3 regions of the Pseudoalteromonas sp. CNC9-20 genome follow, and region 2 is predicted to be linked to each of the others. Evidence: predicted binding sites of a transcription regulator. Region 2 holds the regulator's gene; each other region holds the start of a gene.
The links. The regulator FliA, encoded in region 2, starts transcription of late flagellar genes. The targets are predictions, from matches to a motif close to CTAAAGNTNNNNNNNNNNNNGCCGATA.
Positions count from the first base shown of each region.

Region 1 (9,875 bases), on a different contig from region 2:
GCCTGCATCATGATAAAGCCCTGCAGCGGGTGTGGGTCAGCACCATGAAAGGCGTCTACCGCATGCCGGTGGAGCAATTCTCGGATGAAATTGGAAACTTACAAGTAGAGCAGGTGATTTCCTCGTATGATCGCCAGCTCGATGGTAAAGCCAGTCAATGTTGTGCTGGTTTAGGCCATGACGCGGTGGCTGACAGTGGTGACTCTATTTGGTATCCGAGTTTGCAAGGGGTGGTGGAAATCCCTAAAAATGTGCAGCTCTTTGGCCAAGACCAATTAGCGCCCCAAGTGGAGAGTATTGCCACCCCCAGACGTACTTTATATACCGGTGGCTTGGGTGTTAACCCTGAGCTCGATACCGATGAGCGCGACTTAACGATTAATTATACAGCGATTGATTTTTACGCCCCAGCTGAAGTGGAGTTTCGTTACCAGCTAAGTGGCTTGGATACCGACTGGCGCTATGCTAAAAATCGTCGTGAAGCCATTTATACTAACTTACCTCCTGGCCCATTTACTTTTAAGCTTGAAGCCAAGCGCACCAGTGACAGTTGGGAAGAGGCCACAAGCACGCATTATGCGTTTCAGGTACCGAAACGCTTCGATGAAACGGTGTATTTCCGGTTGCTGATTGTTTCCGGGTTATTTTTTATTATCTATTTATTGCTGTGGGTGTTTAGAGCCCAGGAACGCCGCAAACAAGCAGCCTTGGAGAGTTTGGTGGAAGAGCGCACTATGGAGCTGCGTGATGCCAATGATAAGCTTAACCAGGTGAACTCACAGCTGAAGTTAGTGAGTCACTCTGACGAGCTGACAGGACTGCGTAGCCGGCGTTTCTTATTCGATCAGCTGCCTAAAGATATTGAGCATTACCAGCGTAATTCGTCTTCATTACAAGAGCAGGGCAGGGCTCTGGTGCTGTTGATAGTAAATATCGACAAATTTTCACGTATTAATGATGCCTACGGACCGCTGAGCGGCGATAGTTGCTTACAACAAATGGCGACTCTATTGAATTCCTGCACGCAGGGCTCCGACTATGTGGCCCGCTGGAGCGGTGATGAGTTCTTGTTATTGCTGCGTGATTTCGAGCTTGATCAGGTCAATCAGTTTGCGCGCCAGTTATGCAAATCCATCGCAGAGAAAAGTTTTCAACTCCCCAATGGTAAAAAGATTAATCTTAGCGCGTCGCTGGGCTGGTCTTGTTATCCGATGCCCTTACTCGGCGGCCAAGTGATCGGCTGGGAAACATCGGTGAACTTAGCGGATATCGCCCTTCATCAGGTGAAAAAGCGCGGCGGCGATGGTTGTGCGCATATTGAGTTTGATGATCAGTTGGATGCCTTTGAGTTTGAGCAAAGTGAGAACTTAGATGCGCAAATAGCCACCTTACAAAGCACCGGCTTAGCTGACATTAAAATTTGGATGCGTTAAGAAAGTGAATAAATAAAAAAGGAGCCTTTGGCTCCTTTTTTATTACCGAATATCCAACTCGCGAGCGTGTTAATCTAACCACGTACTTATCTGGCGAGTGATACCGTCGCCGTCAAGGCCAAGCTCAGCATGCATTTCTTGCTGCGTACCATGCTTAATAAATACATCCGGTAGGCCAAGGTGCAAAACTGGCTTAAGCTGCTTGCTTTGCGCTAAGTACTCGCTTACTGCTGAGCCTGCACCACCGGCGATAACATTATCCTCCAAGGTGACAAGCGCATTATGCTCACTTGCCAACTTATCAATCAGCTGGTGATCGAGAGGTTTAACAAAACGCATATCAACTAGGGTGGCATTGAGCTGCTCTGCTGCTTGTTGGGCATTCTCCAGCAAGGTACCAAACGACAGTATTGCGACTTTTTCGCCGTTGCGAATAACACGTCCCTTGCCAATGGGTAATTGTTGCATTTCGCTATCAAGCTCACCGTCGCCGGCACTGCCACGCGGGTAACGCACGGCGGCGGGTTTATTAAGCTGATGCCCGGTATAGAGCATATTACGGCATTCATTGGCGTTAGCCGGCGCCATAATGACCATATTAGGAATACAGCGTAAATAACTTAAGTCATACGTGCCCTGATGAGTTTCCCCGTCGGCGCCAACCACGCCAGCGCGATCAATGGCAAAGAGCACAGGCAATTCCTGTAGCGCTACATCATGAATAAGTTGATCGTAGGCTCGTTGTAAGAAGGTTGAATAAATTGCTACTACGGGATTTAGGCCTTCACACGCAAACCCTGCACCGAGTGTGACCGCATGCTGCTCTGCAATGGCAACATCAAAATACTGTTGTGGATACTCTTTAGAGAAGCGCACCATGCCCGAGCCTTCGCGCATTGCCGGAGTGATGGCCATCAATTTGTCATCAACGCTGGCCATATCACACAACCAATCGCCGAACACTTTTGAAAAGGTCGGTGCGCCCGGCTTAGATTTGGGTAATTTAGTCACGGTCGGGTCAAACTTGGGCACAGCATGGTAACCAATAGGATCGGCTTCAGCAGGCTTGTACCCCTTGCCCTTTTGGGTTTTTATATGCAGTAGCTGAGGACCCTTGAGGTTGCGCATATTGCGCAGGGTGTCGACCAGCATGTTGACATCATGGCCATCGATTGGGCCGATATAATTAAAGCCAAGCTCTTCGAAGAAGGTGCCCGGTATAACCATGCCTTTAAGGTGCTCTTCCATACGGCTAGCCAGTTCTTTCACTGGCGGTAACCCTGATAAGAGCTTTTTGCTGCCCTCACGAATATTGGCGTAAAAGCTACCGGAGAGAATACGCGCAAAATGATTATTTAACGCGCCGACATTTTCTGAAATAGACATCTCGTTGTCATTTAAAATGACTAACATGTCGGAATTAATATCGCCAGCGTGGTTCATCGCCTCAAAGGCCATGCCCGCAGTGATAGCGCCATCGCCGATGACGGCAACGGTTTTACGGCCTTGGCCTTCTTTTTGCGCAGCAATAGCCATACCTAGGGCGGCGGAGATGGAGGTACTCGAATGACCGACACTAAAGGTGTCGTACTCACTCTCTCCGCGATAAGGGAACGGATGTAATCCATCTTTTTGGCGAATAGTGTGCATTTGTTCACGGCGGCCGGTGATCAGTTTGTGCGGATAGGCTTGGTGGCCTACATCCCAAATCAGGCGATCAAACGGGGTGTTATACACATAGTGCAGCGCAACAGTCAGTTCAACCGTGCCGAGCCCAGAGGCAAAGTGACCGCTACTTTGCGATACGGAGTTTAGTAAGTAGTCCCGCAGTTCGTGGCTAAACGCGCCTAACCGCTCTTGCGGTAGCTCGCGAAGTTGTTCAGGCTTGCTGACCTGTTGTAATAAGGAATACTTGCTACTATCCAAATTCATGCGTCGTTTTATCCTTTACTGCGATGGCTGAAGTATATCAAACCAGCCCTTCGCATCAGTAGTCATTTTTAATGATCTCTGGCGATGATATAGCCTGCGAGTTGCTCGAGAACACGGGTGTCATATGGGAGCGGGCACACCGCATCAATAGCTTGTTGATACAAATGCTGCATCTTATCTTTGGCACCATCAAGGCCCATAAGCGCAGGATAAGTAGATTTATTTGCAGCCACATCAGAGCCTTGCGGCTTTCCTAGTGTGGCGGTATCTCCTTCAACATCCAAAATATCATCTTGCACTTGAAAAGCCAGGCCGATGGCACGGCCGTAATCGTCTAATGCAGCACGTGTGCTGTTTTCTACGTTCGGGGAGCACAAATAGCCCAGCTTAATGGCGCAGCTTAGCAATGCCCCGGTTTTTAGACGATGAATATGCTCAAGTTCACTTAAGGAAATCGCTTTATCGGTGGCCGCGATATCGAGCGCTTGGCCGCCTACCATACCCAATAGCCCTGAAGCTTGGCTTAAACTTCGTATCAGTGCTAACTGTTGGCTAGCGCCGATATCAAAGTCAGTGCTACTGAGCAGCTCAAAGGCAATGGTTTGCAAGGTATCGCCAGCTAAAATAGCGTGGGCCTCGTCAAATGCGATATGGCAGGTGGGTCGACCGCGCCGTAATTCATCATCGTCCATGGCCGGTAAATCATCATGCACCAGAGAGTAACTATGAATACACTCAATGGCTGCAGCGGCTTTGTGAAGATCGTCTTGATGTGCTGCAAGCATATTACCTACAGCATAGACTAAAAATGGTCGCAAGCGCTTGCCACCATTTTCAATACAGTACTGCGTTGCCGCCAATAATTGAGGCTGTGTTTGTTGCTGTGTTTGAAAATAACGCTGTAGGGTGTGTAGCACATCCTGTTGTGCCTGTGCTAAGGCATGTTTTAAATTCACAGGGGCGACTACTCTTGATCATCCATTGGGGTGAGCTCAGCATTTAGGTCGTTGCTCATTAACATGCTTACTTTCTGCTGGGCGTTATCAAGCTTTTGAGCCGATGCATTTGCCAGACCAATACCGCGTTCAAATTGCTTTAAAGATTGCTCTAAAGACAATTCTCCTTGCTCCATATCAGTTACAATTTGCCCTAATTCATTAATGGCTTCTTCAAAGCTTAGGTTTTCTGGTTTTTTTTGGGCCATGGCCTTGTCACTCACTACACCTAATAAGAGCGCCAATTTTAGGGGGAATCGTGGACTAGGTCAAAGATGGATGCGATTTTCACGGCAAAGCTGTGTAGGCATGCTAGTTTTAATATTGTCGCTTCGCGATTTTAAAAAAATGATTCAAGTAATTCAGCAAGTTGCCGATATCTCAAGAGTAATTATAATAACGTCTGATATTCCCTGGCCATATATAGGGCTTTAGTGGGAAGGCGCTGAATAGAAAAGTGGGTGGAGGACATGTGGATTTAGCAACCATAATAGGTATTCTCGGCGCGATTGGTTTCGTTGTCATGTCTATGGTGCTTGGTGGTGATGTGGGCATGTTCTATAACACTCCTTCGGTGCTAATTGTATTTGGTGGTTCTCTTTTTATCGTGCTTGCTAACTACACCATGGGGCAATTTTTCACCATAGGGAAAGTAGCCGGCAAGGCCTTCATGTTTAAGATTGAATCACCTGATGAGCTTATTGAGAAGGCTGTAGAGCTGGCAGACTCTGCTCGTAAAGGGGGCTTTTTAGCGCTAGAAGAGGCAGAGATTAACAACAAGTTTATGCGCAAAGGCATTGATATGTTGGTTGATGGCCATGACGCCGATGTAGTTCGTGCTACTTTGCAAAAAGATATTTTGTTAACCACCGCTCGCCATGAGCAAGGCGCTGGCCTATTTAAGGCCTTGGGTGATATAGCCCCGGCAATGGGTATGATCGGGACCTTGATTGGGTTGGTGGCGATGCTCTCTAACATGGATGACCCCAAAGCGATTGGCCCCGCGATGGCGGTGGCGCTACTAACCACATTGTACGGTGCGTTTCTCGCCAATGTGATAGCTATTCCTATCCAATCCAAGTTAGAACTGCGCAAAGACGAAGAAGAGCTCAATCAACGGCTGATCTTAGACGCTATCTTAGGTATTCAAGACGGACAAAACCCCAAAGTTATCGAAGGCATTCTGAAAAATTATCTGGCAGAGTCCAAGCGCCAAGTTGATACCGAGGAGTAAGTATGTCGGATGAAAAACCCTGCAAATGCCCCCCTCCCGGATTACCGGCTTGGATGGGCACGTTCGCAGACTTGATGTCGCTACTGATGTGTTTCTTCGTATTGCTGTTGGCGTTCTCCGAGATGGATGTGCTCAAGTTTAAGCAAATTGCTGGTTCCATGAAGTTTGCTTTTGGTGTGCAAAATAAACTGGAAGTAAAAGACATACCTAAAGGAACCAGTGTCATAGCTATGGAATTTAAACCGGGGCGCCCAGACCCCACGCCCATCGAAACAATTCAACAGCAGACTGTTGAAATGACACAGCAAATGCTGGAGTTCCAAGCTGGGGAAGAAGACTCCGCAGGCGGTCGTAAAGAGCAGCGTGGGGATCAACGCGGCGGGGAGTCTGCCAGTACCGCCGATGAGCAGTCGCAACAGCAAGCCATCGCCGCAGCAGACCAAGAGCGCACTAATGAGTTGGTGAAGAAAATTGCACAACAGCTAGAACAGCAAATTATTGACGGCGCCATAGAACTGGAATCTCTAGGGCAGCAAATAATTATTCGCATCCGTGAAAACGGCTCTTTTCCCTCCGGCAGTGCTTTCTTACAGCCAAAATTTAAGCCTATTATTCAAGATATTGCTGAATTACTAAAAGATGTACCCGGGGAAATCACTGTCTCGGGGCACACCGATGACTTCCAAGTCTCTAATGAGCTCTATACCAACAACTGGGACCTGAGCGCGATGCGCGCAGTCGCGGTTGCCAGTGAAATGCAAAAGGTTGATGACTTTGATAAAAGTAGAATGGTCGTGGTGGGGCGCGCAGACACGCGGCCATTAGTGCCCAATGAAACTGATGAAGATCGTAAGCGTAATCGCCGCGTCGAGATTTCAATCATGCAGGGTAAAGCCAAAGAATCTGACCCCATTGAAGTTGTGCAGTAACTATTGGCTTTGTGCCAAAAATACGGTAATTTAGCAACTGAATTAAAGCTGAATAGACAGGGAGCACAGGATGTTGGATTTGCATAAGTTTGCCAGTATACCCGGAAATGGTAGCGGCACTGATGATAAAAGCGGAGACGATAACAAAGACACCGAACAGTCGTTAGGCTAAGTACTTATGCCTAGTTGGCTAGAGGAAACGTTAATCTTTCTAAACAATAGTTGGGCAGCATTTTTGCTGCCCGCTATTGTTTTCTATGTCCTTACTCGTGAGTACAAGGCCTTGCGGTTTGTCCTTCTAACCGCCGCTTTCTTTCTCTACGGAACACTGATACACGATTTTTTGCTCGATTGGGATAAAGACATGATCTGGCGTTATGTCATATGGGCAAGCAACGATATTACCTGGATGGCGATTATTGCCTACTGGGGCATTCGTGGCAAAGTGCATATGTGGCAAAGTATTGCTGGTCAGCTTATTGTCGTTGCCGCGCCTTTTTTACAGCTTTGGCGTGTCGCTGATCGCCATTTATGGGATCTAACATTTAATAGCTCGTACCTTTACAAAACCTTAATACCAATCATAAACAGCGTCACTTTAATATTGTGCTATTTACCGATACTGTTTTGGTTGCAGGCAAGAAGAAACAAAACAGCCGCGCGCACTCTTTCCTAGCTCGTAATTATACTCTACACTGTGATAACTGTATAAATAGCCAGTTGTTGTCATGAAGCTTTATATTGCCGAAAAACCCTCTCTTGGCCGTGCCATAGCCGCAGCCTTGCCCAAACCTCAGCAAAAAAAAGAAGGCTATATAGAGGTCGGCAATGGCGATTGTGTCACCTGGTGTATCGGTCACTTGCTTGAGCAGGCTGAGCCCGATGACTACGACCCCGCTTTTAAAAAGTGGCAATTAGCGCACTTGCCTATTGTTCCGAAGCAGTGGCAGCTAAAAGCGAAAAGCAAAACTCGTAAACAACTCACTTTAGTTAAGAAGCTGATAAAACAAGCTCACACCTTAGTGCATGCCGGCGACCCCGATAGAGAAGGGCAGTTGCTGGTTGATGAAGTGATTAATCAGGTGTCTTTGTCGCAACATAAAAAGCAAGCGGTTGAGCGTTTACTGATCAGTGATTTGAACTTGCCTGCAGTGAAAAAAGCCCTGAACCAGCTGCAGCCCAATACCCGGTTTGTGCCTTTGAGTGTTTCAGCACTCGCCCGCTCGCGCGCCGACTGGCTGTTTGGCATGAACCTAACACGAGCTTATACCTTGGCGGGACAAAAAAGCGGTTATCGAGGGGTACTCTCAGTGGGAAGGGTACAAACTCCGGTGCTGGGTCTGGTGGTCGCCAGAGATAAAGAAATAGCCGAGTTCGTTAGTAAGCCGTTTTATGAAGTGCACGCGCAAGTGACTACAGCACAAGGCGAATCATTTTGGCTGAAGTGGCAACCAAGCGAAGCGTGTCGGGCCTATCAAGATGAACAGGGCCGAGTATTGCTGCGTAAGCTTGCAGAAAATGTAGTCGGCCGGATTGTCGGCCAACCGGCAAGTGTGACCGACTTAAGCAAAGAGCAAAAGCAAGAGCAAGCTCCTCTGCCTTATAACCTATCGGCACTGCAAATAGATGCAGCGAAGCGCTTTTCTCTCTCCGCGAAGGCGGTATTAGATTGTTGTCAAAGCTTGTATGAGAAGCATAAATTAATTACTTACCCGCGCTCAGATAACCGCTATTTGCCTAAGGAGCATTTTGCTGACGCCAGCAATATTATTAACGCAGTGCTTAATAATGGCGTTTTCAGCGCACAGCAGCTCACAGCTGTAGATAGCAATAAAAAGAGCCGTTGCTTTAACGATAGCAAAGTGGCAGCGCACCATGCCATCGTACCTACAGCCAAGCACACCGCAGCGCAGTTGAATGATAATGAGCGCAAAGTGTATGAACTGATCTGTCGCCAATACCTCATTCAATTTATGCCTGCATATCGCTATTACCAAAGTGATGTCGAGGTGACCATAGCCGGAGGCAAGTTTACAACAAAAGCCCGAGAAGACATTGATCTGGGTTTTAAAGAGCTCATGGGCAAAAAGGCGAAGCAAGATGAGCAATGTTTACCACCATTGACCTTAGGGCAATTGCTACAGTGTGATGATGCACGTATTGACGATAAGCAGACCACACCCCCGGCACACTTTAGTGATGCCACTCTATTAAGCGCAATGACATCCATTGGCCGTTACGTCAAGGACACACAACTACGTAAAGTGCTGCGCGATACCGATGGCTTAGGCACTGAGGCAACCAGAGCAAGCATCATCGAATTGCTTTTCTCACGTGGTTTTCTTACTCGTAAAGGAAAATCCATTTGTGCTAGCGAAGCGGGAAGCGCTCTGATCAGTGCGTTGCCCGAGCAATTAGCAACGCCGGATATGACGGCGCACTGGGAAATGGCATTAGCAAAAATTGCCGAGCAAGAGCTCAAATATCAAGACTTCATGCAGCCATTAACCACACAGTTGAGCGACTTGGTCAATCAAGCAAAGAACTATGATGCTGGTGTATTTAGCAATATTAAAGGGCCCGCCAAGCGAGCCTTGAGAGGTGGTAAACGAAAGCGCGCCCGCAGTTACAAAGCTAAGGGCGCGTCTAAAGCGCAAGCTTAAGGTGTATTGAATAGCTTGAGCGCCGCATGAGTCATCGCTTTGACACCCGTTGGAATGGCCTTTTTATAATCAGGCGCAAACTTACTAGAGTGCAGCGATGGCAGTTGCGCCCCAGATTGTTGAGCGGCGTTATATGTTTCTGGGTTTACTCCGCCGAGCCAAAACAGGGTAATAGGCAAGTTGTCGTCGGTGCGTCCGTACAAGCCAAAATCTTCCCCGGCCATGACTGGCTTGGTTAATTCTACATTATTCTCACCGATAGCGTTTTTAATGGCGTCTGTGACTAAGGTGGTTTGCGTGGGATCGTTATAAGTAGAAGGAATCGATTCTTGTTCGTGGACAATGACTTCAGGGTAAAGGGCTTGCTCTAAGCCCGCACTAGCAGCAATACCTGCGCTTATGCGTTTAATGGCGGCAATTTGTTGATTACGTACCTGCGGGTTATAGCTGCGTAGCGTGAGTTGCAGAGTCACTTCGTTAGAGATGACATTATGTTTGCTGCCGCCATGAATAGACCCGACAGTCACAACGGAAGGTTCTAAAGGTGAGAGCTCACGGCTGGTGATCGTTTGTAGCGCCAACACCAAACGTGAGGCAATGACCACAGGGTCGATGGTGGTGTGCGGGTAGGCACCATGTCCACCTTTACCTTTCACAATGATGTCCACCGAATCTACACTGGCCATGGT
Region 1 is NZ_JAKRFS010000003.1:669,287-679,161, forward strand. It holds gene MHM89_RS10160 (diguanylate cyclase) at 1-1,433, shown strand, start outside; gene dxs (1-deoxy-D-xylulose-5-phosphate synthase) at 1,503-3,365, opposite strand; gene ispA ((2E,6E)-farnesyl diphosphate synthase) at 3,434-4,321, opposite strand; gene MHM89_RS10175 (exodeoxyribonuclease VII small subunit) at 4,330-4,569, opposite strand; gene pomA (flagellar motor protein PomA) at 4,833-5,594, shown strand; gene MHM89_RS10185 (flagellar motor protein MotB) at 5,597-6,523, shown strand; gene MHM89_RS10190 (hypothetical protein) at 6,702-7,199, shown strand; gene MHM89_RS10195 (DNA topoisomerase III) at 7,252-9,186, shown strand; gene MHM89_RS10200 (amidohydrolase) at 9,183-9,875, opposite strand, start outside.
Region 1: the regulator FliA is predicted to act here: its motif matches at 4,713-4,739, upstream of pomA (flagellar motor protein PomA).

Region 2 (9,875 bases):
TTTGGACGGTGACGGTTTTGATGAGCTACACCGCCAGCCCAATGATTCTGTACAGCAAGAGGCCATGGACAGCGAAGAGATCAGTGCCATGCGCGATGAGATGAATGCTATTCGTCAGCTTCTTGAACATCAAGTATCCGGCTTATTACATCAGGACCGAGCGCGCCGCGATCCAACTCGTGCCTGCTTTATCGAGCGCTTGCAGGGCATGGGTATCGACACTGAAGTGGCTGAGCAGTTAGTGCGTTATGTACCAGACGACGTATCGCGCAAGCAAGCATGGAGTGCAGCCTTGGATATGGTGCAAAAGCAGCTACACACCACCAATAATGAGATTTTACGCCATGGCGGCGTATATGCGTTAGTCGGTCCTACTGGCGTAGGCAAAACCACAACGGTTGCAAAACTGGCCGCATTAGGGGCGCAAAAATACGGCGCTGACAAGGTTGCGCTGATCACCACGGATACATACCGTATCGGTGCTTACGAGCAGCTAGCAACTTATGGACGCATCATTGGTTGCCCTGTGAAGCAAGTAAAAGATGCCAATGAATTGGCCGATATGCTTTATCAATTACGCAATAAACGTCTAGTATTAATTGACACTGCGGGAATGAGCCAGCGCGATTTACGTTTAAGTGAGCAATTAAACACGCTCATGCGTAGTACGCGAGTCGATATTCGTAGCTATTTAGTGCTCAGTGCCACAGCACAACATGAAGTGCTTCAAGAAACCGTAAGGCACTTCCAAAAAGTTGACTTAAGTGGTTGTATTTTCACCAAACTTGATGAAAGTCTAAGTTTAGGCGAGATTATTAGTGTAGCGATTCAAAATCGCTTACCAATAGGGTATCTTACTAACGGTCAACGCGTTCCAGAAGATATTCGCGTTGCTAACTCAGAAAAAATGGTTAGAAAAGCTGAACAATTGTTTATCAAACGCCAAAAAACACAAAAATCAGCGGCACCAGCAGGGCGCCAAACAGTGGCGTCTCAGGCAGTAGGAATGTATGATTAACACAGTGCACGATCAAGCAAGTGGCCTTCGAAAAATGAATCAAAACAATAGCCAAGGCGTAAAAGTAATCGCCGTGACCGGTGGCAAAGGTGGCGTCGGTAAAACCAATGTCTCCTTGAATTTAGCTATTGCCATGGGTCAGCAAGGCAAACGTGTCTTAGTGTTAGATGCTGACCTAGGACTGGCAAACTGTGACGTTATGCTTGGTCTGCGTGTTGAAAAGAACCTTTCTCATGTTCTAAGTGGTGAGTGCGAACTGCGCGATATACTGGTAACTGGGCCTGCGGGCATTCGTATTGCTCCGGCAACATCGGGGTCACAGAGCATGGTTGAACTGAGTGCCGCAGAGCATGCAGGTTTAATCCGTGCGTTTAGCGAGCTCGATAACGACTTTGATGTCCTCATTGTCGACACCGCCGCTGGTATCTCCGATATGGTGCTGAGCTTCTCGCGTGCTGCGCAAGATGTTGTGGTGGTGGTCTGCGATGAGCCAACCTCGATTACCGATGCCTACGCGTTGATCAAGGTGCTTAGTCGTGAACATGGCGTATACAAATTCAAAGTCGTTGCCAATATGGTGCGCAGCCAGCGTGAAGGGCAAGACTTATTTGCCAAACTCTCCAAAGTAACCGACCGATTTTTAGATGTGGCGCTCGAATTAGTGGCCACCGTGCCCTATGATGAAAACATGCGTAAATCAACACGTCGCCAGAAAGCCGTCGTGGAGTTATTCCCTAACTCACCCGCTTCGGTATCGCTGAAAAGTCTCGCTGGCAAGGCACTAAAATGGCCAACCCCTAATCAACCATCGGGGCATTTGGAGTTCTTCATTGAAAAGCTGGTCAATAATTAACTGTTGTTCGGATTTATGAATAAAGTGGCTGGATATCAAGATCAATTACAATTAAACACTCTGGTCGAGCGCCATGCCGCGCTGGTCAAGCGTGTTGCATGTCATTTGCTGGCTCGACTGCCAGCGAGTGTGCAGCTCGATGATCTCATTCAGTCCGGCATGATTGGCCTCATAGAGGCATCAAAAACCTTTGACGCCAGTAAAGGCGCCAGCTTTGAGACGTTTGCTGGTATTCGTATTCGTGGTGCGATGCTTGATGAAGTACGACGGGGAGATTGGGCTCCACGATCGGTACATCGCAATAGCCGCGCTGTAGCTACCGCTGTACATGAATTGGAAACCTCCCTAGGTCGGGAACCAAAGGATGTTGAAGTAGCTGAAAAACTTGATATTTCGCTCGATGAATACCATCATATTTTAAACGATGTTAATTGCTCTAAAGTGCTCGGTATCGAAGACTTAGGTGTCGATGAAGATGTACTCACCCCGAGCAGTGAACAATCTCAAACGGGGCGGCCCTACACCAGCGTTCACAACGAACGCTTTAACCAAGCATTAGTAGCGGCAATTAATTCTCTCCCCGAGCGTGATGCATTGGTATTATCGTTGTACTATAACGATGAAATGAATTTAAAAGAAATTGGGCAAATACTGGACGTAAGTGAGTCCCGTGTGAGTCAGATACATGGTCAGGCAATGATTAAGCTCAAAGCGAAAGTCAATGACTGGGTCAATTAGTAGTAAGAATAAAGGTTCATACCTCACTGGAGGATACTTTGGATAAAAACATGAAAATTCTCGTGGTCGATGACTTTTCCACTATGAGAAGAATCATTAAAAACCTATTGCGTGATTTAGGCTTTACCAACGTGCAAGAAGCGGACGATGGTAGTACCGCGCTGCCCATGTTGCAAAACCAAGAGTTTGACTTTGTGGTTACCGATTGGAACATGCCAGGTATGCAGGGTATCGATTTGCTCCGTGCAATTCGCGCCGACGACAGCTTAAAGCACATTCCAGTACTGATGGTAACTGCAGAGGCGAAGAAGGAACAAATCATTGCCGCTGCCCAAGCTGGCGTGAACGGTTACATCGTTAAGCCCTTTACCGCAGCTACATTAAAAACCAAGCTGGATAAAGTATTTGAGCGCTTAGGTTAACCGAGAAGGAGAGGTTTATGTCAGCTCCCGCTGCACCTCACATTACCCTAGAGCAAGCCAAACAGCTTGTATCGTTTCTTGAGCAAGGTGAGCAGGAGAAAGCCGATCAGCTGATCCTCGATGCTGCCTCCAAGGAACAGTCCGAACTGTTTGCTGAGGTTGGCAAGTTGACGCGGCAACTTCACGAGTCGTTGAAGAATTTCCAACTCGATACGCGCTTGAACGACCTCACGCAAGAAGCCATTCCCGATGCTAAGCAGCGTCTTAATTACGTGATGGAAATGACCGAGCAGGCGGCAAATAAAACCATGGATGCCGTGGAAGCCAGTTTGCCCATCGCTGAGCAGCTATCCACTGAACTACATCAAATTAAACCCATTTGGGATAAATTGATGCGTCGCGATCTCGAATTAGGTGAGTTCAAGCAGTTGTGTCATCAGCTCGATAGTTTTATGAACCGCTCTCAAGGCAGCACAGTGGAGCTGCACGACCTTCTTAACAATGTGCTGATGGCGCAAGACTACCAAGATTTAACAGGGCAGGTAATTCGCCGCGTAATCGAGCTGGTGCGCGAGGTAGAAGACAGCCTTATTAATTTATTAACTGTGTTTGCGGGCAACGAAGGTGAAGAACCGGTGGTTGAACAACAAAAAGCAAAACCAGCTGTGAACGCAGAAGGTCCAGAAGGGCCAATTATAGACACAGAATCACGTGATGACGTGGTCTCAGGCCAAGATGAAGTAGACGACTTGTTGTCTAGTTTAGGCTTCTAAAGAGGAGAGCGGCTGCATGAGCTTTGAAGTAGATGAAGATATTTTACAGGACTTTTTAGTCGAAGCAGGTGAGATATTGGAGCAGCTCTCTGAGCAGTTAGTAGAGCTTGAAAATAACCCTGATGATAAAGACTTGCTCAACGCTATCTTCCGGGGCTTCCACACTGTTAAAGGGGGAGCTGGGTTCCTTGGCATGAATGAGCTGGTAGATGCCTGTCATGGTGCTGAGAATGTGTTTGATATTCTGCGCCAAGGTAAGCGCCAGGTTACTTCTGAACTGATGGACGTGATCCTGCAAGCGCTCGATACAATTAACGACATGTTTGCGCTTATTCAAGCACGAGAGCAGCCGCAACCTGCAGACCCTGAGTTACTTGCTGTATTGCATAAACTGAGCGAACCTGAATCCGAAGATGAGGCACCTATTGCTGTGCCTGAACCTGCCGCAACTCCGAGTGAACCTGTGCCTGAAAATGTCGCATCAGGGGCCGATGATTTTGGCGATGATATTTTGTTCGATGCGCCAAGTGCTGGCAGTGACGAAGGCGAAGCGATTGACGAAATCACCGAAGATGAATTCGAAAGTTTGCTCGATGAATTGCACGGCCAAGGCAAAGGCCCGTCTGTGGGTGAAGGGTCAGCGGATGCTGAGGCATCCGGTAATGATGAAGATATTACCGATGATGAGTTCGACTCGCTACTAGACGAATTACATGGAGCAGGCAGCTTTGGTGCCATTAGCGATAATGGTTCCGCGCCGAGCGCCGACGAGCAGGGAGCTGCGCAGCAGAGTGCACCGACTACACCGGGCCAATCAGAGTCGGCCAGTGGTGATGATGAAGACATTACCGAAGATGAATTTGATGCGCTACTTGATGAGCTGCACGGCAAAGGCAATGCGCCTAAAGCAAGCTCTGCAGAAGCCTCGCCAGCGCCGGTTGAAAATCCTGCGGCGCCAGTAAGCCAAAGTAAAGCTAAAGACACACCGCCGGCAACGCCAGCGCCTAGTAAAGCGCCAGCGGCCGCAAAACCAGCGCCGAGTACGGCAAAGGGGAGCACCCCGCCTAGCAGTGGTGATGCCAAAAAACCGGCACCTAAAGCCGCGCCACCGCCACAAGCAGAAACGACAGTGCGCGTCGATACCAAACGACTAGACCAGATCATGAATATGGTGGGTGAGCTGGTATTGGTACGTAATCGTCTTATTACCTTAGCGAATAATAACAACAGTGAAGCTATGGGTAAGGCTATCTCAAATCTTGACGTGGTCACCGCCGATCTACAAGGTGCGGTGATGGCAACTCGGATGCAGCCAATTAAGAAAGTATTTGGCCGCTTCCCACGTGTAGTACGTGACCTTGCCCGCAGCTTACAAAAAGATATTTCCTTGGTTCTTGAAGGGGAAGAGACTGATTTAGATAAAAACCTTGTCGAAGCCCTAGCTGACCCACTCGTGCACTTAGTACGTAACTCAGTGGACCATGGTATTGAGATGCCTGATGTTCGAGAAGCAGCAGGTAAACCTCGCACCGGTACGGTGCGCTTATCGGCTTCTCAAGAAGGCGACCACATTCTCCTGAGCATCCACGATGATGGCGCAGGGATGGATGCCGAAAAACTGAAAAAAATCGCTATTAGCAAAGGGGTTATTGATCACGACCAGGCCGCCCGGTTGAGTGACACGGAAGCCTATAACCTTATTTTTGCCCCTGGATTCTCCACCAAAGAGGAAATTTCTGATATTTCTGGGCGTGGTGTGGGTATGGATGTGGTGAAAACCAAGATCAGCCAGCTTAACGGCACCATTAATATCGACTCACAGCTCGGTATTGGTACCCGTCTAGATATCAAAGTACCGCTGACGCTTGCTATTTTGCCAACGCTGATGGTGATTGTTGGTGAACAAACCTTTGCTCTGCCATTGGCGGCTGTTAGTGAGATTTTCCACCTTGATTTGACCAAAACTAACATTGTTGATGGCCAGCTCACCATTATTGTACGTGAAAAAGCTGTACCACTATTTTATTTAGAGCATTGGTTAGTCAAAGGGGCGGACCGCACCCAACGTAAAGCCGAAGGCCATGTCGTCATCGTTCAAATTGGTACTAAAAAGGTCGGCTTTGTGGTGGATTCGCTGATTGGTCAAGAGGAAGTAGTCATTAAGCCTCTGGATGCGTTGCTGCAAGGCACACCAGGTATGGCCGGGGCGACAATTACCTCAGACGGTGGCATAGCCTTAATTCTAGACGTGCCAAGCATGCTAAAACATTACGCTGGGCGCTCCAGCGTTAACTAAAATCGAGTATTAAATGGCTGTCAAAGTTCTAATAGTTGACGACTCAAGCTTTTTTCGTCGCCGGGTTACTGAAATTCTTGAAGGTGATGCCAATATCGAAGTCATTGACGCAGCTGTCAATGGCGCCGATGCGGTGGAGAAAGCAGTTAAGTTACGCCCAGATGTGATCACCATGGATGTGGAAATGCCAGTGTTAGATGGTATTTCTGCGGTGAAACAAATCATGGCGAAATCGCCAACACCTATTCTTATGTTTTCCTCACTGACGCGTGAAGGAGCCAGTGCCACACTGGATGCACTTGATGCCGGGGCATTGGATTTCTTACCGAAAAAGTTTGAAGACATCGCGCGCAACAACCAAGATGCGATTGAGATACTTCGACAAAAGGTGCGCGAGCTAGGACGTCGTCGTCTTTCGCGTTTTAATCGCCCAACGACCTCGACAACGGCATCGTCACCAGCGCGCCCCAGTGTCACCACACGCAGTTCAGCGCAACCTGATAGAAGCTTTAACCAAGGAGCTTCGACTCGGCCTCAAAGCGCTAGCCAATTCAAGCCCAGCGGCAAAAAGTACAAGTTAGTGGCTATTGGCACCTCTACCGGGGGGCCTGTGGCACTGCAGACAATTCTGACCAAGCTGCCAGCCAATTTTCCTCATCCTATTTTGCTTATTCAGCATATGCCGGCCGCATTTACTCCTGCGTTTGCGCAGCGCTTGAATAACCTTTGCAAAATCAAGGTAAAAGAAGCGCAACAGGGAGACCGTTTGCAACCTGGAACGGCGTATCTTGCACCAGGTGGTCAGCAAATGATGTTTGATGGCCGCGCTCAACAGCAAACTCTGAAGGTATTTCAAGACGACAACCCAAGAATTACTTATAAACCCAGTGTTGATGTTACTTTTGCCAGTAGCGCAAAAGCATTTGGCGGTGATGTATTAGCCATTGTGCTGACCGGGATGGGCGCTGATGGTCGTGAAGGTGCGCGGATGCTTAAACAATCAGGCTCACGGGTTTGGGCGCAGGACGAGCAGTCTTGTGTTGTGTATGGTATGCCGCAAGCGATAGCCAGCGCCGGTTTGCATGACCACCAAGTGGCTCTTGACGATGTTGCCGCGCATTTACTCAAGGAAGTCGGCTGTGGATAAACTTTCCATAATTGGCCTTGCTGTTGCCATTATCGCCATTACCTTAGGCTATAGCCTCGAGGGCGGTATGGTTTCAGGGCTGATTGATGGACCGGCACTGATCATTGTCCTTGGCGGCACTTTAGGTGCCGTAATGTTACAATCGCAACTAGCGACCTTCAAAAAGGCCTTGGGAGTCTTTAAGTGGGTATTTGTTCCCCCGTTTTATGATACCCAAGCTGGGATTGAGCAAATTAAATCGTGGGCCAGTACCGCACGTCAAAAAGGATACCTGGCTCTTGAGGAACAAGCACTCGTAAGTGAAGACCCTTATGCCGCTAAAGGCTTAAGCTTACTGATTGATGGCTCTCATGAGCAGCGCTTGCGTGACACCCTAGAAATCGAGCTTATGTTAGAGCGCGAGCGGTTGCTAGATGCAGCTCGTGTTTACGAGGCCATGGGAGGATATGCGCCGACCATTGGTATTTTAGGGGCTGTGCTCGGGCTCATTCAGGCGATGGCATACATTAGCGAACCCGATAAATTGGGTGCTGGGGTCGCCACCGCGTTTTTGGCCACGATTTATGGCGTGGGCTTTGCCAACTTGTTATTCCTGCCCGTTGCCAACAAGCTAAAGCAAGTGATTGAAGAAAAAATGCTCTATCATGAGCTTATCGCTGAGGGTATCATGGCAATGCAGCAGGGAGAGACGCCCGCAAATATAGAGTTGAAACTCGAGGCTTACTGCGCTGAGCGCCATGTTAGTGCAGGGTACTAATATGATGCGTATTCGTCACCGCCGAGGTCATGTAAAGGAGTCGCAACACACCCACCGTTGGCTCGTTTCTTACGCTGACTATATGACTATTATGTTCGCTTTGTTCGTGGTCATGTACGCGATTGCTATCAATAAAAAAGACGAAGAGTTTGCTATTTTTTCGCAGACGTTGGAGCAATTTTTTGACCGTGCTACCCAAGTGACTCAACCCATATTAACTGAGCAGCAGCAATCCACAGGAGACGGTGTGTTGCAACAACCACTGCCCGTCAATGAGAATGTGTTAGAAGGTGAAAGTATTGTCAAAGAGCCTATTCGTGGCTCAAAGTTGATTCCAGAGCAAGCAGACGTGAGTCTTATCGAGCAAAAAGAGCTCGGAGAGCCTTTAGAAACTTTGTTAGATAAGTTAACTGGCACTTTGCTTAATGAAATTCGCCAAGGTGATGCACAGCTCCAACTGAATGAGAATTGGCTTACTATTGAGATGAGTTCGGGGCTGCTTTTTCCAAGCGCCAGCGCCACGGTGACGAATCGCGCCGAACAAGTGGTGGCTCGTATTGCTGAGATTATTTCGCCAATGCGCAATTACTTGCGTGTGCGTGGCTATACCGATGACCGCAGTATCAATAACGAAATGTTTCGCTCCAATTGGCAGTTATCAGCGGCACGTGCAGCGGCGGTAGTCAAAGAGTTGCAAACCCTGGGCATAAACCCTGCGCGAATGGCGTTGGAAGGGTATGGGCAGTACACCCCTTTTGCTGACAATGATACTGCCCAAGGGCGGGCGCAAAATCGTAAAGTGGTCATCGCAATTTCAAAGTTTGCCTTGCCTCTGCAAGAGACCCCGCAACAAGACAGTGCCGTTGAATCAGTTGAGCCCGCAGTGGAGCAAGAGCTGCCAAGCACTGACAATACAATAAAAATAATACAACTACCCCATGGCGGTATTCGTATTACGACGCGCAATGAGGAACAGCAATAATGAAGGTATGGACGGTCGCGAACCAAAAAGGCGGGGTGGGTAAAACCACCACAACGGTGTCTTTAGGCGGTCTATTGGCTGAACAAGGAAAGCGTGTCTTATTAATTGATACCGACCCTCATGCGTCGCTTACCTACTATTTTGGTATTGATTCAGAGGCCATCGAAGTGAGTGCTTACGATGTTTTCACTCGCGGTAAAAATATGGCGAGTGAGGAAATACTGCAATCGCTGTGTCCATCCGGTGTCGAAAATATTGATATTCTGCCTGCTACCATGGCTATCGCCACGCTTGATAGAAGCATGGGTAATAAAAACGGCATGGGGTTAATACTTAAAAAGGTATTAGCGAAAATCAGCGAACATTATGACTATGCCATTCTCGATTGCCCACCGGTACTTGGGGTGTTAATGGTGAACGCGTTGGCAGCAAGCGAGCGCGTGCTCATACCTGTGCAAACTGAGTTTCTTGCGCTCAAAGGACTAGATCGCATGATGCGCACGATGGAGCTGATGCAGCAAAGTGCACAAACCTATAGCTATCAATACACGGTGGTCGCGACTATGTATGATAAGCGCACCAATGCCTCTTTGGATGCATACAAAAAACTGCGCGCTACGTATCATGACAGTGTTTGGCCGGGTGTGATCCCCATTGATACCAAGTTTCGCGATGCCAGCCTTGCGCAGCAGGTGCCTAGTAAGCACTGTGCTAAGGCGCGAGGCGTACAAGCCTACCGTGCGCTCTTAGACTATTTGCAAAACAAGCAGGTGGATGCATGAGTGGTCCTAATGAAAAGGTGATGAAGGAGTACCTCAGCGCGCTACTTAAAGAAGAAGCAGAGCCTAGGCGGGTAGCTAAGCCGGTCATCACTGAATCCCCTCAGGCA
Region 2 is NZ_JAKRFS010000005.1:241,923-251,797, forward strand. It holds gene flhF (flagellar biosynthesis protein FlhF) at 1-1,018, shown strand, start outside; gene MHM89_RS13720 (MinD/ParA family protein) at 1,011-1,871, shown strand; gene MHM89_RS13725 (RNA polymerase sigma factor FliA) at 1,887-2,609, shown strand; gene cheY (chemotaxis response regulator CheY) at 2,648-3,031, shown strand; gene MHM89_RS13735 (protein phosphatase CheZ) at 3,049-3,804, shown strand; gene MHM89_RS13740 (chemotaxis protein CheA) at 3,821-6,100, shown strand; gene MHM89_RS13745 (chemotaxis response regulator protein-glutamate methylesterase) at 6,114-7,247, shown strand; gene MHM89_RS13750 (flagellar motor protein) at 7,240-8,004, shown strand; gene MHM89_RS13755 (OmpA family protein) at 8,006-8,986, shown strand; gene MHM89_RS13760 (ParA family protein) at 8,986-9,768, shown strand; gene MHM89_RS13765 (chemotaxis protein CheW) at 9,765-9,875, shown strand, end outside.

Region 3 (9,875 bases), on a different contig from region 2:
GCACGTAAAGGCGCACGTATGGCACTGGCTATTACCGGCGCTGGCGGTCTGGCCCTGTTGGCGGGCTTAGTGCTCATTGGCCAGTTAGTGGGCAGCTACGAGCTTGACGTTATCCTTCAAAGTGCCGAGGTGATCAAGTCATCGTCTTGGTATCCGGTTATTTTGGTGTTGGTGTTGCTAGGGGCGTTCACCAAATCTGCGCAGTTTCCCTTTCACTTTTGGTTGCCGCATGCGATGGCAGCACCTACGCCAGTCAGCGCCTACTTACATTCGGCAACGATGGTTAAAGCCGGAATTTTCCTGTTAGCCCGCTTTTATCCCGCACTGGCAGGCACCGAGCTATGGTTCATTATTGTTGGCGTAACCGGCCTGACAACCTTGTTAGTCGGTGCTTACATCGCTTTATTCAAACACGATTTGAAGGGCTTGTTGGCATACTCGACTATCAGTCATTTGGGCCTTATTACCTTGCTCCTAGGCCTGGATACGCAGCTGGCGACAGTTGCGGCGATTTTCCACATTATTAATCATGCTATTTTTAAAGCATCACTGTTTATGGCCACCGGGATTATCGATCATGAAACCGGCACCCGAGATATGCGTAAACTAAACGGTATGTGGCGCTATATGCCCTATACTGCGACCTTAGCGATGGTGGCGGCGGCGTCCATGGCCGGTGTGCCGCTTCTGAACGGCTTCTTATCAAAAGAGATGTTCTTTGCTGAGACCTTACACCAGCAAATGCTGGGGTCTATGTCATGGTTAATTCCAGTGTTGGCGACGGTAGCCGGGGCGTTGTCAGTGGCTTATTCGGCGCGTTTTATTCACGATGTATTTTTCAATGGTGAGCCCAAAGACCTACCAAAGGATCCCCATGAAGCGCCGCGTTATATGCGCGTGCCCATTGAAGTGTTGGTTGCGATGTGTGTGCTCGTCGGTTTGTTCCCAGCCTTTGTAGTGGACCCTATTTTATCGGTCGCTTCCAATGCAGTTTTAGCCGGTGATGCACCGGATTACAAACTGGCTATTTGGCACGGTTTTAATCTACCGCTATTTATGAGCGCGGTGGCAGTCGCCGGTGGTTTGTTTATCTATTCTCAACGCAAATATTTATTCCAGTTCCAAGCCTCGCTACCCAGTGTTAATGCAAAAAGGGCATTCGACGCCGGTATCCAACAGGTGATGACGTGGTCACGTGAGCAAGTTCTGCGTATAGAGAATGGCTCTTTGCAGCGCTATGTCTTTATTTTATTGCTCTCGGCACTGGTTCTTGCCGGTCTGCCATTATTTGAAATGCATACGCTGGCTGGGTCTAAAGGTCTGAGCGATATTGATGCTCATAATGCCATTGGCGCGGCCTTGCTCATGATTGGCGCGCTTGCCACCTTGGTATGGCATCGCTCGCGCATGGTGGCCCTCATCATGATTTCGGTGGTGGGGTTGATGACATCAGTGGCCTTCAGTCGTTTCTCTGCGCCTGACTTGGCGCTCACTCAGCTTACTGTGGAAGTAGTCACGGTGATGCTATTGATGTTGGCACTGTTTTTCTTACCGCAACGTACGCCAAAGGAATCAAGCTCAATTCGAATCTTGCGAGATCTAGGGATCAGTAGTGCCATTGGTATCGTTATCGGCAGTATTTGTTATGCGGTGCTCACACGCCCCCACGAGAGTATCTCGCAATTCTTTGTTGCCAATGCCAAAACGGGTGGCGGCGGTACCAACGTTGTAAACGTTATTCTCGTAGACTTCCGTGGCTTTGATACTCTCGGTGAAATCACTGTATTGGGTATCGCAGCGCTGGGTATCTACAAGTTATTACTAAATCTGCCACTATTTATGCCAGCATCAGACAGTGAAGGGCGCCCTTGGGCTCGCGAACGTCACCCGCTATTGTTGGCGAGTATCTCGCAAAGTTTGCTGCCGCTGGCCATTATGGTGTCCGTGTATATTTTCTTGCGTGGTCACAACTTGCCGGGTGGTGGCTTCATCGCCGGCTTGGTCACTTCTATCGCCTTTATCTTGCAGTACATGGCTAATGGTTCGAATTGGATACGTGCGCGCATGGATATCAATTACCGCAAGGTGATAGCCTCCGGGTTAGCCATTGCCACACTGACAGGCATGGGAAGCTGGCTGTTTGGGCGTAACTTCCTAACCAGCTGGTTTGATTATTTTGATATTCCGTTGGTGGGCAAAACTGAGCTTGCCAGCGCAATGATTTTCGACCTAGGGGTCTATCTCACTGTGGTAGGTGCCACGTTGATGATTTTGGCAAGCCTAGGTAAATTGACAGCAGAAACACCGAAAGAAAAGGTCAACCTCTAATGGAACTCTTATATGCAAGCTGTGTAGGTCTATTAGTGGCCTGCGGAGTGTATCTTATTTTACGAGCGCGCACTTTCCCAGTGGTGCTCGGGCTTACCATGCTCTCTTACGCGGTGAACCTATTTTTGTTCTCCTCAGGGCGTCTACAAATCAATAAGGCGCCGGTGTTGGGTCAGTCTGCAGGGTATGCCGATCCGCTGCCTCAGGCGTTAGTATTGACCGCCATCGTGATTGGTTTTGCGATGACCGCGTTTGTGGTGATCTTGGCTATTCGTGGCCGCGCGGATTTAGGTAATGACCACGTGGATGGTCAACCACGCTCGAAAAAGGGGTCATAGTTGATGCAGCATTTGATCACTTTACCTATCCTACTGCCTTTACTTGCGGGGATCATTTTACTGCTCCCGCCTTGTGGTAAAAACCTCATTATTCGCCGCTGGACAGCGATGTTTATGGCACTGCTTACGTTAATAGCGAGCACGGTGTTATTGCAGCAACTGCTGCAAGGCGGACCGATTGTGTATGCTATTGGTACTTGGCAGCCACCCTTTGGTATCGTTTTATACGCCGATCCGTTGGCGGTGCTACTGACTATCCTAACAAGCTTCCTAACCTTGGTTACCACCATTTACGCCAGTCGCGGTGATGACAAAAAAGGCAGCTTCTATCATCCCCTTACACACTTCTTGCTTATGGGTGTGAATGGTGCCTTCTTAACCGGGGATTTATTTAACCTGTTTGTCTTTTTTGAAGTGCTACTGATTGCTTCCTATGCATTGCTAATGCATAAAACGGATAAACAGACCACCAAAGCCGCGCTTCACTACGTGGTGCTTAACTTGGTGGGCTCGAGTATCTTCCTCATCGCCTTAGGGATTCTTTATGGGGTACTCGGTACGTTGAATATGGCGGATTTAGCCACTAAAGTAGCTCAGCTACAGGGCGATGATATTTACTTGGCTAAAATAGGTGGTTTGTTGCTGCTTATTGTCTTTGCTCTAAAGGCCGCCTTATTGCCATTACATTTGTGGTTAGCGGCAACTTATAGCCGTGCAATGCCTGCGGTAGCAGCGCAATTTGCGGTTATGACCAAGGTCGGTATTTACGCCATGATGCGCGTGTTCACCATGATCTTCGGTGATAACGCCGGCGAGCTCAGCGGTATGGCCACCACTTGGTTATGGCCTCTGGCGCTGGTCACCTTAGTGGTTGGGGCTGTTGGCGTTTTAGCTTCGGAAGATTTACGTCGGCTAACGGCAAATTTAGTCATTGTCTCGGTGGGCACCTTAGTGGCTATGGTGGCTCTGAATAATGAGCAGGCCACGGCTGTGGCAATCTATTACTTACTGCACTCAACTGTGGGCTGTGCGGCAATGTTCTTAGTTGCGGACTTGATTGGCTTACAGCGTGGTAAAGTGCAAGATAGGCTGGTGAATAGCCGCAGTGTTGCTGAGCCAAAGCTACTCGGTATCTGCTTTGTGCTGTGCGCCATTGCCTTGGCCGGTTTGCCACCACTTTCTGGCTTTATCGCTAAATTATGGTTACTGGATGCGGCTTGGGAAAGCAACGTTGCCTGGGTGTTCTGGCCCATATACCTGATTGTCAGTTTGGCAACCCTTGTGGCTTTGTCGCGAGCTGGAACGAGCCTATTTTGGCATGACAACCCACAGCAAGATGAACAATTTGAAGATGCCGTATACGCTGGCAAACGCCGAAGCTTCGCGGTGCTACTGATGCTTGCAGTGCCAGTATTAATGACAGTGTTCGCTGCACCACTGACCGAAGTGAGCCAGCATGCAGCAGCAACACTGCATAATACTCAAGTCGCGGTTGATACTGTTTTTGCGTTGGCTAAGGGGCAATAAATGCGTTTACAAGCAAAATATAAGTGGTTACCCACCCCGTTTCGCACCATATTATTGTTTGCGGTTTGGCTGTTGCTTAACAACAGCGTATCGCCAGGCCATTTAATTTTAGGGGCGGTACTGGCTATTGTTATTCCGCTGTCTATAGCACCATTTCGCAAGCCTCAGCCGTTAATATTGCGCCCCGGCTTGGCATTTAAGCAGCTGCTTATCGTGCTGTGGGACATTATCACTGCGAATATTGAAGTAGCGATAAAAATACTGGGGCCAAGCAAGCGTTTGCGTCCTGGGTTTATTAAAGTGCCGTTAGATTTAAAACATGATTTACCTATCACCATGCTTGCGAGCACTGTGTCATTAACTCCCGGCACGGTCAGTGCTGAGGTGTATCCGATTCCAGAGTCTCTGCCACAAGGACAAGAGCCTGAACAACGCTTCTTGCTGATCCATGTGCTTGATATGGGAGACGAACAGGAGCTGATTAACTCCATTAAAAGCCGTTACGAAGCGCCGTTGAAGGAGATTTTTCAATGTTAGAACATGTTTTACTTATCGTGTTTGCGATGATTGGCGTGTCACTGGTGCTCAATTTGTGGCGCTTAATTGTCGGCCCTTCTATCCCTGATCGTATCTTGGCACTCGATACCATGTACATTAATACCATCGCGTTGATTATTTTGTATGGTATCGGTATGCAAACACAGATTTACTTTGAAGCTGCGCTGCTTATTGCCATGCTTGGTTTTGTCAGCACTGTCGCAGTATGTAAATATTTACTACGTGGCGATATCATTGAGTAGGAGAGGGTATGTTTGAGTGGATAATTGCCGCGTTCTTACTGGCAGGCGGCGCGTTTATTTTAATTGGTTCTATTGGTCTGGTAAAAATGCCGGATTTCTTTATGCGTTTACATGGCCCAACGAAGGCCACCACCTTAGGGATGGCATCGCTACTTATTGCCGCCAATGTTTACTTTAGTGTTACTAATGGTGAAGTGAACATCAAAGAGATTCTTATTTCTATATTTTTGCTGATCACTGCCCCCATCACAGGTTATATGCTTATCAAATCGGCCATTCACCACGATTTAAAAGCGCGAGAAGATACCAAAGGGTTGGATAAAATAGAAGACGACTAAGTAACAATATGAGCAATGAAAACGGGGCGAAAAACGCCCCGTTGTTATATCTACCGCTTAGAATATCCGTTAGAAAGTGGTGACCACTTTAACAGCATCTGTGACGCTGCCAGCATCAACAAAGCCGATAGTATCGGGGTTTGAGCTGACTAACTGAATCACTTCAGCATCGTTATCTACCTCTTTAGGCGGTGTGCCTTTTCCTGTAAACACGAGCTTTGACCAATAAGCCTTAAGTTGTCCCGAGGACTTATTCAGTGCTTTTTGGTTAAATTCATCGGCGGTGGCTCCGCTGGCTTGGCTAATGGGAATTGCTTTATTGCCATTGGAGAACGATTTCTCTTTGCCAATAAAGATGCGCTCCACCGTGTCTTTATTGATATCACTGCCATTACTGGGGTGAACGATAACGGCCACATCAGCCAGAGCGACTGATGAGCTCAATAGCGTGAACAAAAATGCGATCTTATACATAATTGTGCTCCTCATTTAGAATACCGCGTCAACACCGATGGTGATCGACTCACTGTCACCCGCAACCGCTAAGTCAAAAGAATCATCTTCAACTTTATCGAATTGCACTTTAAATGCAGCGGACGGGTGGAAGTCCCACCTTACACCCACCGATGTGGTGTTGTGCTGCTCGGTATCGCCATCGCCTTCTTGATCAAATTCAGAGTAACTCACATAGGGGGTGATGCCATCAAAGCGATAGCCCGCGCTGACCATGTAGGTATCGAGGTTGCCATCGAGATCGAGGCGGTTAAGCTCTGTTAATACAAAGGCGTCGCCAAAGTCGAGGTTCAAGGCGAGACCATAGAACTTACCGTCGCGTTCGGTATCCCCATCTTCCCAAACAACGATATTGCCACTGCGATAACGCTCATTGGTATAACGCATGTGTGTAGCCCGTATTTCAAACCAGTCGTTACTCGCTTGAATTACGCCGCCAATGATATCTTTCCATATTTCTCTGGTTGGCTCTTGGAAGAAAAATTCGCTTAGCAGCTTGTTGCTCTCATCGTCTTCACGGCCGCCATAAATATTACCGCTGATGGACCAATCACCAACATAGCCGTTGTATAGCAAGTTAAGACCGTTGTAATTGAATATTTGCCAGGTGTAATTATCGGCAGGAGGCCGCATCCATACATAGGCATAACCAACATCATAGAAGTCCGAGTAGTAGAATAGCGGTAGGCGCTTCTTACCCCCTTGCAAAGTCCAATTCTCATTGAGCTCATAGGATAAGTAGGCCCACTCGAACTCAGCATCAAAATCATTAGCACCGCGAGCCACTATTTGCCCTGTTGCGCTAAGACCATCCATCAAGTCGGCACTCACTTGAAGGCCGAATAGCGACTCGGGTTCGAAAGATATTTCATCGGTGTAAGCACTAACAATGGGGTAGTCGGCTAAAAAAGTCGGCTCTACACCATATTGTGGAACACCATCACCACTGAGTACTTTACCAGCATTTATGCTGACAAAGCCCGATACGTTGACATCCGCAAAACTTTGCGAGCTGAACGACAACGCCACTGCAATTAACGATAGTTTGAGTTTCATACCTGTTTCCTAAGTTGTGTGCTTAGTGCTTCTTGAGTATAGACAAATATAAGGTTTGTAAATTTTTTGTTGTATATTCAGCAGGCAACCACGGCCATAACGTTTTTTGCATGAACCAATAAAAATGAGAGAAAAAGCAAAAAAAGTTAGAATTTTCTTAAATTTGGTTAACACTTAGAGGTAGCTGGCCGATACCTAATAAGCATTACTTTCTGAGGTGTACACTATGAATACGGGTTTCTCGTTCGCAAACCTAAGCATTACTAAAAAAATCCACGCGATTACTTGCGTCGCGGTGGTGGCTTTTGTGGTGATTGTGTTAGTCAACTATTCCGCCATGAGCTCAAATCAGCAATCACTCAACGAGCTTGAGACTTCCACCTACAACTTGCTCAACATCACCGCAGAAAACGCCACTGCGCTGAACAGCGTTGATGAGCTTTATACCCAGGCAGTTACCTTTGGTGATGCAGAGTTGCTGGATAAGGCCGAAGAGGTCTATCAAACCATCACGGATAATTTAGAAAAGCTAAATAGTATTCAAGGCGGTTTTATGCCTGCGAACACCACTAAGCGGCTACAAGATTATAAAAACATAGCCGCTAGCATCGCCAAGGGGATGATCGATGGCACGGCGGACTTTAGTAAAATTCAACAAAACGCAAAGCAGAAAACCGACATTTTCAATTCCCTCACGACTGACTTTAACAATGCCGAAGAGCGTGCCAATGCGCGGTTTTTACAGCTGATAAACGAAACTGAAAGCCGCTCAGGCACGGCAATGACAACCATGTTAATTGTCGCTGTGGTCTCTGTGATTTTTGTGGTGCTACTTGCGGTGGTGATCGCCCGAGGTATAGGTAACTCGGCAAAAGATGCCGCGCAAAATTTGCATTTGTTGGCACAGGGGCAGGGGTCGTTGTCGACCACGCTCAATGTGCGTTCTCATGATGAAATTGGCCAAGTCTCCATCAACTTCAATGAATTTATTGCTCTGCTAAAAAAAGCGGTGGTTGAAGTGATGAATGTGGTTGAACCGCTGATGGAGAACTCTACACGCTTGGTGCAAGGCATGGAAAAAGCAGAGTCTGCGACCAACCAGCAAACCAGTGATGCAGAAATTGTCCGCCAGTCGATGGAAGAGATGCGCCAGAGTGTGGGCGATATTTCTCATTCTGCTTCGCAAGCATCCGACGCAGCGCAACTTGCCGAGCAAGAGGTGGCACAAAGCAAAGACCAAATCCGCGTATCCGTGAGTGAATCACAAACCTTGAGTGAGGAAATCAACCGCGCCGCAGGCACTATTAATAAGTTGGCGGATGATACCCAGAATGTGACCCAGATTCTCAATGTGATTACCTCAATTGCAGAGCAAACCAACTTATTGGCATTGAACGCAGCAATCGAGGCCGCCCGTGCTGGCGAGCAAGGTCGAGGCTTTGCGGTGGTCGCCGATGAGGTTCGAGAGCTGGCCTCACGTACCGCCAAATCCACCAATGAAATTCGCGAATTGCTTACCGTGTTAACTGAAGCAGCCAATGACGCCGTTAAAGCAATGACCTCAGCGCGGGATATGGCCAGTAATAATGCTCAAGCTGCCGAGCAAACAGGGCAATCGATTGAGCAAATCTCCGAACAGATTTTATCTATTAACACCATGAATGGGCAAATTGCCGCCGCCACTGAGGAGCAAACCTCTGTGGCCACTATGGTCGTTGATAATGTCACCTCAATGCACCGCTCCTTTGAAGATACGATGCAAGCGCTCAGTGAAGTGCGCGATGTCGCTAAAAACCTACACTATCTATCTGACAACCTGTTGGACGCCACTGCCAAATTTAAAGTGGAGTAAGTGAATCAAGGGTGAGTAAGGGCGCTACTAAATAGCGCCCTTTTTTAGGCCTTTACTGAGGTGTCGTCGCGCATTGCTATCCTCATAGCGAAAAGAAACACTCAAAACGGGTGAATTTACCAGCATTGAGCAATCCATGAGGATAGTCAATAAATGGTTAAAACATCCAATTAGCGATCATTTAGACTAATCCAGCTGAGAGCAGAGTTTTTAACCACCTGAAATTAAATCACTTTTATTTGGCACCAAGTTTGCTCTGTAAAGATTAATTCAATTCCATTAAGGATAAAAAGTGAAAAACGTTGGATATCTTTTAGGTTTACTCATTTTTGCGTCAGGTTGTGCAACAAACAGCAGAAATCTAAGCCATGCTCTTGGCGAAGAAAGCGCGCACTCGCGTGACCTTATCACTGTTGAAGAGATCGTGTTTGCCAGCGAAGGGGTGCCACTATCAGGGAGCATATTTATTCCTAAAAACCCACAAGCAGCGGTCGTTCTAGTACACGGCTCAGACCCTGTTCCACGTATGTCAAAGCTAGCTGAGTCATTGGCCAAGCATAACTTGTTGGTTTTGACCTATGACAAGCGTGGGGTGGGTGAGTCTGGTGGGGTTTACGTTGGGCCTCAAGTTGGAACTAATAATATCAGTGTTGATAATTTAACGTTGCTTGCCAAAGATGCCAGTGCTGCGGTAGATGTGGTTCGTGAATATGACAATAGTTTATCCATTGGCCTGCTAGGTGCCAGCCAAGCTGGCTGGATTATTCCAATTGCCGCACTCAATAATCAATCGGTAGAGTTTATGGTTCTCTTTAGTAGCCCAACTATCACGACTTTGGAGCAACTGAGGTTCCAGTTCTACACAAATGGAAGAGAAGATTTTTGGCAAACACAGAGCTATGAAGAGGCCCGTGAACATACCCTAAACGACCCTGATAAATATGAGTTCAATGCAACGGATCCGAAAGTTTATCTAGACTCTCTATCAATACCAGGGCTTTGGCTCTTTGGAGAGCAGGATATACAGGTCCCAGTCAAAATGTGTGTGGAGCAATTGAATGAACTAAAAGCTCAAGGCAAGCCTTTTGACTATGTCTTACTTCCATCGCTTGGGCACGATACG
Region 3 is NZ_JAKRFS010000006.1:172,622-182,496, reverse strand. It holds gene MHM89_RS15430 (monovalent cation/H+ antiporter subunit A) at 1-2,328, shown strand, start outside; gene MHM89_RS15425 (Na+/H+ antiporter subunit C) at 2,328-2,666, shown strand; gene MHM89_RS15420 (monovalent cation/H+ antiporter subunit D) at 2,667-4,193, shown strand; gene MHM89_RS15415 (Na+/H+ antiporter subunit E) at 4,194-4,730, shown strand; gene MHM89_RS15410 (K+/H+ antiporter subunit F) at 4,724-4,993, shown strand; gene MHM89_RS15405 (Na+/H+ antiporter subunit G) at 5,002-5,331, shown strand; gene MHM89_RS15400 (phosphate ABC transporter substrate-binding protein) at 5,401-5,805, opposite strand; gene MHM89_RS15395 (porin) at 5,821-6,900, opposite strand; gene MHM89_RS15390 (HAMP domain-containing methyl-accepting chemotaxis protein) at 7,127-8,752, shown strand; gene MHM89_RS15385 (alpha/beta hydrolase) at 9,045-9,875, shown strand, end outside.
Region 3: the regulator FliA is predicted to act here: its motif matches at 7,068-7,094, upstream of MHM89_RS15390 (HAMP domain-containing methyl-accepting chemotaxis protein).